Regions from separate parts of the Massilia phyllosphaerae genome, predicted to be linked through region 2. Evidence: riboswitches for the same ligand, from Rfam matches in the RefSeq annotation. Region 2 holds a riboswitch; the other holds the start of a gene.
The links. Region 2 has a riboswitch for thiamine pyrophosphate ahead of U1H99_RS09690 (D-amino acid dehydrogenase). Riboswitches for the same ligand answer to the same signal wherever they lie in the genome.

Region 1 (4,735 bases), on a different contig from region 2:
GTATTCGCAGAACAGCAGGCCGGGCAGGGTCTCGAAATCCATGCCCAGCTTGTGCATCACGGTATAGATATCGGCGCCGGTGTCGACCAGCGACAGGGTCACGATGTCGAGGCTGGAAACGATCGGCAGCTGGCGGAAGATGGTCTCGACCAGCTCGCGGAAGCTGCCGGCGCCCACCAGTTCGAGGTCGAAGGCCTGGTGCCGCATCATGATGGCGTGGTTGCTCTCGGCCTGGTCGATCAGGCTGGACAGCTGGCGCCGCAAAGCCTCGTTCTCGGCGATTAACTCGCGCACACTGGCACCACGCTCATGCATTGTTCGTTCCCTTTCAGCAATAACTTCAAACATTACGCTAACTCGGCCGCCTTGGAAACCGAAAAGGCGTAAAGATGAGGCAAGCGTTGCCGGAACGTCAGATCGGCGCCAATCGCCGCGGCCGCGTCAGCGCATTGATTGCGGCTTCCACGATTGGCGGCGCCAGCATGTGCACCGCGCGCGGCACCAGGTCGAGGTGCACGTCGGCCCCGAGTTCGGCCAGGCGCGCGGCCGCGCGGCGGCTGTGATCGGCCGGCACGGTGCCGTCCATCGTGCCGTGGACCAGGCTGACTGTGGTGCGCCCTTCCCATGCGGCGGGCAGCGGCGCGAAGCGCCCGGCGATGGCAACCACGTGGCGCGCAAGCCAAGCCTCCGTGCACGCCTCCAGCGCCATGATCGCGCCTTGCGAGAAGCCGGCCAGCACGGTGTTGTCGGGCGCCGCACCGTGCACGCGCTGCAGGCCGCGGATGGTGTCGACAAAGGCCGGCAAGGCAGCGCGGATGCGCGCCGGGCGCTTGTCTTCGGTGATGCCGTCGACCGAGAACCATTGGTAGCCCTGCTCGCCCAGGTCGTAGGGCAAGGCGGCCGGCGGCGCGGCGATGACGGCGTGCGGCAGCGCCGATGCGATGCGCGCGGCCAGCGGCGCCATGGCGGCCGGGGTGGCGCCGACGCCGTGCAGCAGGATGATCAATGAATGCGCCAATGGGCTTGCCGCCATCAAAAAACTCGCTTCAAAAGGCTCGCTTCAAAAGGCTAATTCCGCGTCCAGCTCCTGGCCCAAGCGCAGCTCGGTGCCGGCGCCGCGCACCACGATGCAGTTCATGCCGATGCACACCGCGCCTTCCAGGCGCGCGTTGGCGCGGTAGGTTTGCAGGATGTCGAGCGGGTCGGGGCCGGGGATGGCGGTGGCCTGGTCGATCGACGGGATCGGGCAGCGCCCGCAGGGCTTCACCGGCCGGATCGCGAGGTCGGCGTCGTGCAGCGCCTCGAGGTAATCCTCCTCGAAGGCTTCCAGGCCGTCGACCACCAGGTTGGGGCGGAAGCGGTCCATCGGCAGCGGCGCCCGTCCGGCGCCGTGCAGCCGCAGGTTCAGGTCGTCGAGCGAGGCCTGGCCGATCAGCAGCAGCGGATAGCCGTCGGCGAAGCGGGTCTGCGAGGCGACGCCGCCGGTCCACTTGACGCTGGTCGGCCGCTGGATGTCGCGGCGGAAGCGCACCAGGCGGCAGGCCGTGCCGAGCGCCGCGCTGAACCAGCCGGCCGCGGCATCGCCGCAATCGGCGGCGTCGACCAGGTCGTCCCAGACGCGAACCCGGCGCGGTGTTTCGGTGCCGCTCCAGGCCAGCGACAGTTTGATGTCGGGCTGGCCGGGCATGCTCACGTGCAGATAGTCACCGTCCGGACGCGGCCGGATCAGCGCCATGCGCGGGTGTTCGCGCTGGGTGAGGAACTGGCCGTCCTCCAGCACCACCATCCATTCGCGGTCGTGCACGCCCAGGGCGGACAGGCCGGCATCGAGCAGCGTGGCGGCGGGGACCGGCATGCCGGCGCAGGATTTGATCGGGTAGAGGATGAGTTGGGTGAGCGTGGGCATTGGCGAAGCGGCGTGGGATGTCCGCAGAAGATAATAATCGGCCCGCACATTGTAAACGTCGTTCCCGGCCTGGGCTGCCCCCTTGGCGGGAACCCAAGTTTGCTAGCGAAACGCATACATCTTGGGTTCCCGCCTGCGCGGGAATGACGTTCATACGTCGCGGGCCGAAACATCACTCATTGCCATCTTTTAAAAACCGACGTACACTCCGCTCGTCGCCTTCGATTCGCATGAAGCGACAACAACGCTAGGGGTCCTGCGCCATCAACCGCGCGGGTGAGACATACCCTTCGAACCTGATCTGGATAATGCCAGCGAAGGGAAGCTACAGAGTCCGCATGCACGCGCCTCCCGGCCGGCAAGCCTGCTCCGCACTCCTCACGCTGGATCGCCGATCCTCAGTGACCAAAGGAGTGCACTTGAACGCCGATCCGAAATTCCTCTCCGCCAGCGCCACCGTCGATGCCGCTGCCATCAACCCGTTGCCGAACTCGCGCAAGGTGTATGTCACGGGCAGCCGTCCCGACATCCGCGTGCCGATGCGCGAAATCCGCCAGGCCGACACGCCGGCGTCCTTCGGCCATGAACCGAATCCGCCGCTGTGGGTGTACGACACCTCTGGCCCCTACACCGACCCCGATGCGCGCATCGACATCCGCTCCGGCCTGGCCCCGCTGCGCGCCGGCTGGATCGGCGAGCGCGGCGACACCGCCGAACTGCCCGGCCCCACCTCCGAGTACGGCAACGCGCGCCTGAACGACCCCAAGCTGGCCGAGCTGCGCTTCCACCTGCAGCGCAAGCCGCGCCGCGCCCTCCCCGGCCGCAACGTCACCCAGATGCATTACGCGCGCCAGGGGATCATCACGCCCGAAATGGAATTCGTCGCCGTGCGCGAAAACCTGCGGCGCCAGGAATACCTCGCCACCCTGGAAGCGGCCGGCCCCACGGGCAAGCGCATGGCCCAGATGATCGGGCGCCAGCATGCGGGCCAGTCGTTCGGCGCGGCGATCCCGCGCGAGATCACGGCCGCATTCGTGTGCGACGAGATTGCCCGCGGCCGCGCCATCCTGCCGAACAACATCAATCACCCGGAATCGGAGCCGATGATCATCGGCCGCAACTTCCTGGTGAAGATCAACGCCAACATCGGCAACTCGGCGGTCACCTCGTCGATCGGCGAGGAAGTCGAAAAGATGACCTGGGCCATCCGCTGGGGCGGCGACACCGTGATGGACCTCTCCACCGGCAAGCATATCCACGAGACGCGCGAGTGGATCCTGCGTAACAGCCCGGTCCCGATCGGCACCGTGCCGCTGTACCAGGCGCTGGAAAAGGTGAACGGCAAGGCCGAGGACCTGACCTGGGAGATGTACCGCGACACCCTGATCGAACAGGCCGAGCAAGGCGTCGACTACTTCACCATCCACGCCGGCGTGCGCCTGCCCTTCGTGCCGATGACGGCGAACCGCCTGACCGGCATCGTCTCGCGCGGCGGCTCGATCATTGCCAAGTGGTGCCTGGCGCATCACAAGGAATCCTTCCTGTACACGCACTTCGAAGAGATCTGCGAGATCATGAAGGCCTACGACGTCGCCTTCAGCCTGGGCGACGGCCTGCGCCCCGGCTCGATCTACGACGCCAACGACGAAGCCCAGCTGGCCGAACTGCGCACCCTCGGCGAACTCACGCAGATCGCCTGGAAGCACGATGTGCAGACCATGATCGAGGGTCCGGGCCACGTGCCGCTGCACCTGATCAAGGAGAACATGGACCTGCAGCTGGAGCAGTGCCACGAAGCGCCCTTCTACACCCTGGGCCCGCTGACCACCGACATCGCTCCCGGCTACGACCACATCACCTCCGGCATCGGCGCCGCCAACATCGGCTGGTACGGCACCGCCATGCTGTGCTACGTGACGCCCAAGGAGCACCTCGGCCTGCCCGACAAGGACGATGTCAAGGACGGCATCATCACGTACAAGATCGCGGCGCATGCGGCCGACCTGGGCAAGGGCCATCCGGGCGCCCAGATCCGCGACAACGCGCTGTCGAAAGCGCGCTTCGAATTCCGCTGGGAAGACCAGTTCAACATCGGCCTCGATCCGGACAAGGCGAAAGCCTTCCACGACGAGACCCTGCCCAAGGAATCCAGCAAGGTAGCCCACTTCTGCTCGATGTGCGGCCCGCATTTCTGCTCGATGAAGATCACGCAGGAAGTGCGCGACTACGCGGCGCAGGGCATGCAGGTGAAGGCGGTCGAGTTCATGCGCAACGGCGCAGAGCTGTACCAGAAGGCGTGACCATGCTGGAAAGTGAAATTGAAATTGAGTTGAACGGCGCCGTCCACGCGGTGCCCGAAGGCGGCAGCCTGCGCGACCTGGTCGCCTCGCTCGGGCTGGCCGGGCAAGCACTGGCACTGGCCGTGAACCGCAGCGTGGTGCAGCGCGAGCGCTGGGCCGCGACCCCGCTGGCGGCGCACGACAAGGTCGATGTGGTGCGTGCCATCGGCGGCGGCTGAATCCTGTACGGAGACTTATCACTATGAACGAAGCAATGCGTGAAGACCGGCCGCTGACCATCGCCGGCAAGCAGTACCGCTCCCGCCTGCTGGTCGGCAGCGGCAAATACCGCGACCTCGAACAGACGCGTGAAGCAACCGAGGCGGCCGCAGCGGAAATCATCACCGTGGCGATCCGCCGCGTGAACATCGGCCAGGACCCGCATGCGCCGAACCTGCTCGACGTGGTCCCGCCGTCGCGCTACACCATCCTGCCCAACACGGCCGGCTGCTACACCGCCAAGGATGCGGTCTACACGCTGCAGCTGGCG
Region 2 (4,735 bases):
GCGCGTACACGGCCTCGAGCCAGTCTCCGCGTTCCCTGTCGATATAGTGGTCGGCGCCCAGCGCACGCGTGCGCGCCTCGTTGTCCGCGCGGCCGCAGACGATCACCGTGGCCCCGTGCGCCTTGGCGATCTGCAGACCGAACAGCGCCACGCCGCCGGTGCTCGGAATCAGCACGGTGTCGCCGGCACGCACGCGGGCGCGCTCGGCCAGCGCAAACCAGGCCGTGACGCCGGCGCAGGGCAGGGTGCAGGCTTCGGCATCTGTCAGCGTGGCCGGGGCATGCACCAGCCACGCTTCCGGCAGCGCCACGTATTCGGCCAGCACGCCGGGATAGTAGCCGCCGAGGGTGCGGTAGGCCGGCGTGCGCGCATCGCCGGGACGCAGTCCGTCGATCCAGTCGGGCATGAAGGTCGAGATCACGCGTGTGCCGGTCTCGAAGCGGCCGGCGCCCGGACCGGATGCGACCACTTCCCCGCACAGGTCGGAGCCGGGTGTGAACGGAAACGCCAGCGGCAGGCCGCGCCCGGTCTCGACGACCATCTTGTCGCGGTGGTTGAGGGCCACCGCCGCCACTTTCACGAGCACCTGGTGCGCGCCCGGAACCGGGATCGGCGTCTCGCGCAATGCCAGCCGGTCGCGTCCGATGGCGTCGATTTCCCAGCGCCGCATGGTATTTGTCATGATGTTTTCCTTTACTGTCAACGAGAGGGATGAGTGTGACAGCGCCAACTATGCGGGTGAATACCCTATAATCGGCATTGGTTGTTGAATGTGGCGCATCAATATGACAGGGACGGAATACGCCGAATTGGCGGCGTTCATGGAGGTGGCGAGCGAACGCAGCTTCCGGCGCGCGGCGCAGCGCCTGGGGCTGTCGCCGTCGGCCTTGAGCCACACGATCCGCGCGCTGGAGACGCGGCTCGGCGCGCGCCTGCTCAACCGGACCACGCGCAGCGTCGCCCCGACCGAAGCCGGGCAACAGCTGTTCGCGCGCCTGCAACCGGTGCTGGGCGAGATGGACGCGGCCGTGCGCGAGGTCGGCGCGCACCAGGACACGCCGCGCGGTACCGTGCGCGTGAACCTGCCGCGCATCGCCGCGCAATGGGTCGTCGGGCCGATCCTGGCCGACTTTTTGGCGGCTTACCCGGGCGTGCGGGTCGATCTGGTGGTGGACGACAGCATCACCGACGTCGTCGCCGGCGGCTTCGACGCCGGCATCCGCTCCGGCGAACTGGTGCAGCAGGATATGGTGGCGATCCGGCTCACGCCCGACCTGCGCATGGCGGTGGTGGGCGCCCCTGCCTATCTTGCCCGGCATCCGGCGCCGCAAGCGCCGCTGCAACTGCGCGAACACGCCTGCCTGACCTACCGCTGGCGCGAGAGCGGGACGCTGCAGCGCTGGCGTTTCTCGGGGCCGGCGGGGGCCAGCGAGGTCGCCGTCGATAGCGTGTTCACCGCCAACGACACCAATCTGCTGCTGGATGCCGCGCTGCGCGGCGCCGGCCTGGCGTATCTCCTCGACGGCCTGGTGGCGCCCTACCTGGCGCGTGGGGAACTGGTGCGCGTGCTGGAACCCTGGTGCCCGCCATTCGCCGGCTTCTACCTCTATTACCCGAACCGGACACACATGCCGGCGGCGCTGCGCGCATTCGTCGACGTCCTCAAGTCCAGCTACGCGGATCGATGATCATCCCGTATCGCCGCATCAGGAAAACGGGAACGCGACCTCCGGCTCGCGACCGCTGACGATATCGGCCAGCGCCCGGCCCGAGCCGCAGGCCATGGTCCAGCCCAGCGTGCCGTGGCCGGTATTCAGGTACAGGTTGGCATGGCACGTCCTGCCGACGTAGGGCACGTTCGACGGCGTCAGCGGCCGCAGGCCGGCCCAGTAACGCACCTGGTCGTAGTCGCAGGCGTCGGGGAACAGGGCGCGCACGCGGCGCGTGATCGCTTCGCAGCGCACCATGTTGAGTTCGCGCGAATAACCGTTCAACTCGCAGGTGCCGGCCACGCGCAGGCGCGATCCGAGCCGCGACATGACCAGCTTGTGGCCGTCGTCGGTGAGCGACACCGTCGGTGCCGCGGCGGCATCGGCGATCGGGTAGGTCGCGGAGTAGCCTTTGCCCGGATAGATCATCAGGCGGATGCCGAGCGGTGCCAGCAGGGCAGGGGAGAAACTGCCGAGCGCGACGACGACAGCGTCGGCACGCAGCACCTGGTGCCGACCGGCGCCGTCGATGACTTCGACGCCGGTGATTGTTCCTGCCTCGGCCAGCAGGCGGGTCGCCGTTATGTTGTAGGCAAAATGGACGCCGGCAGCCGTGCTGCGGGCGGCAAGCCGGGTCGTGAACCGGTAGACGTCGCCCGATTCGTCGCTGGCCGTGAAGTCGCCGCCCACCAGCCGCGGGCGTGCCGCGCGCAGGGCCGGCTCGATGCGCACGACCTCGTCGGCGTCGATCGTCATGCGCGGGCAGCCCAGTGCGCGCATCGCCGCCGCCGCGGCGCACGCTTTGTCGAACTCCCGCTCGTCGGTATAGAAATGCAGGATGCCGCGTTCCAGGTGATCGTATTCGATGCCGGTGTCGGCACGCAGGGCCTGCAGACTGCGACGGCTGTAGTCGGCCAGCGCGACGATCCGCCGCAGGTTGGCGGCGACGCGCCCCGGCCGGCACTCGCTGATGAAGCGCAGGCACCAGCGCCATTGCAGCGGATCGGCGCGCAGGCGGAACAGCAGCGGCGCATCGTCGCGCCCGAGCGAGCGCAGCACCTTGAGCAGGCTGGCAGGATTCGCCCACGGCTCGGCATGCGACACCGAGATCTGGCAGCCGTTGGCAAAGCTGGTCTCCTGCGCCGGTCCGCTCTGGCGTTCGAGGACGGTCACGCCATGGCCGGCCTGGCGCAGGTACCAGGCCGACGCGGTGCCGACCGCGCCGGCGCCCAACACGATGATGTTCAAGGTTGCTCACTCCCCGGGTCACGATAAGGACTGGCAATCCGGCGGAGAGAAGGAAAACGGATGCGGGGCGGCGCGCGCGCAGTCTGTCCGGGCTTCCCTTCGCTGGCATTATCCAGATCAGGTTCAAAGGGTATGTCTCACCCGCGCGTCGCTGGCGACGACGCAGGACCCCTAGCGTTGTGTCATCTCTTGCGAGGTGACGGCAGCAGTGTACGCAGGTTCCGGGCGGCTGGCAAACGCCGCTAGCCGCCTAGTCCAGCCATGGGTGGGCCGCCAGCCAGCGTCCCAGCTCATTGTCGTTGGCGCACTGCAGTTTGCTGAAGATGTTGGCGCGGTGGGTTTCGACCGAGCGCGGGCCGCAGGGCGGGACCAGGACGCGGGCGATTTCCTTGTTCGGCTGACCCAGCCCCACCAAGCGCGCGACCTCGCGCTCGCGCGGCGTCAGCTCGGCCCACAGCCGCAGCGCCTGGACACGGACGCGGGCCAGGGCGATAGCGGCCGGGAGCTTGTCGAGCAAATGCTGGGTGTCCGGTTTTTCGACCCAGTCGTAGGCGCCGCGCCGGACCGCTTCCAGCGCGGTCGGAATGTCGCCATGCGCCGACAGGAACAGCGTCACCAGCGGACTGTGTTCCGCGAGCAGGCGTTCGAAGACCGCCAGCCCGCTCATCCCTTTCATGCGCAGGTCGAGGATCACGCAGCCCGGCTGGCGCATGTCGACGGCATCCAGGAAGGCCTCCCCGGAATCGAAGGCCTGCACCGCCAGCCCCTGGGAAAACAGCAGCAGAAGCAGCGAGCGGCGGAGTGCTTCGTCATCGTCGACGACGTACAGCGTGAGTGGCATGTCTTTCATGGTACGGTGGGGAGCGTGAAGGAAAAGGCGGCACCGCCGCCGGCACGATTTTCGACGGTCATGAAGCCGCCATGTGCTTCGATGATGGTGCGGCAAATGTTCAATCCCAGGCCCAGCCCGTCGGCCTTGGTGGTGAAGAACGGGGCGAACACCTGTTCCAGCTGTTCCGGAGGAATGCCGGGCCCGCGGTCGGCGACGGTGATGCGCAGGCCCTGTTCGGCGCGCTGGCAGGCGAGCTCGATGCTGCGCTGGGTGGGCGGCGGGTGCGGCTGGTCCTGCGTCGGCTGCATCGCCTGCAGGGCGTTGTGGACCAGGTTGGCCAGCACCTGCTCGAGCAGTACCCGGTCGCCGCGCACCGGCGCGCCGCCATCTTCCATCAGCAGCCGCAAGGTGACGCCGTGGCGTTGCAGCTCGGGCTTGAGCAGCGTCGCCGCATGGGCGACGACGCTGTCCATCCCCAGGCGCTCGTAGTGGGCGCGCTGCGGATTGATGAAGGCGCGCACCCGCTTGACGATTTCGCTGGCGCGCCTGCTCTGTCCGACGATGTCGTCGAGCGCGCCCGCGAGCATCGTGCCGGCCGTGGTGTCCGCCGACCCACCTGCCGCGGTACCTGCGAGCGCGCGGGCGGCGACGGCGAAGTTCGACAGGGCCATCAACGGCTGGTTGAGTTCATGTGCCAGCGTGGACGCCATCTCGCCGACGCTGGCGAGGCGCGCGCTGCGCTGGAGCCGCAACTCCTGTTCCCGCTGCCGGGTTTCTGCCTGTTTCTGGGCGGTGATGTCCACCACGGAGCTCATCCAGCCCCGGTGTACGCCCTGCGCGTCGACCAGCGGGGCGGCATACACCATCGTGATCACATCATGGCCGTCCTTGTGCCGCACACGCGATTCGAAGCCGTGCGGCGCGGCGCGTCCCTGCAAGGCCTCGT

Region 1: linked by a shared signal. The riboswitch ahead of thiC (phosphomethylpyrimidine synthase ThiC) and the one ahead of U1H99_RS09690 (D-amino acid dehydrogenase) in region 2 are both predicted to bind thiamine pyrophosphate.

The regions. Positions count from the first base shown of each region.
Region 1 is NZ_JAXSQX010000008.1:247,224-251,958, forward strand. Features, by position in the region: gene U1H99_RS26230 (DUF484 family protein) at 1-315, opposite strand, end outside; gene U1H99_RS26235 (alpha/beta hydrolase family protein) at 413-1,018, opposite strand; gene U1H99_RS26240 (MOSC domain-containing protein) at 1,061-1,906, opposite strand; TPP riboswitch at 2,146-2,246, shown strand; gene thiC (phosphomethylpyrimidine synthase ThiC) at 2,326-4,206, shown strand; gene thiS (sulfur carrier protein ThiS) at 4,209-4,424, shown strand; gene U1H99_RS26255 (thiazole synthase) at 4,448-4,735, shown strand, end outside.
Region 2 is NZ_JAXSQX010000002.1:337,159-341,893, forward strand. Features, by position in the region: gene U1H99_RS09680 (zinc-dependent alcohol dehydrogenase family protein) at 1-682, opposite strand, end outside; gene U1H99_RS09685 (LysR family transcriptional regulator) at 786-1,688, shown strand; gene U1H99_RS09690 (D-amino acid dehydrogenase) at 1,707-2,957, opposite strand; TPP riboswitch at 3,035-3,140, opposite strand; gene U1H99_RS09695 (response regulator transcription factor) at 3,208-3,807, opposite strand; gene U1H99_RS09700 (sensor histidine kinase) at 3,804-4,735, opposite strand, start outside.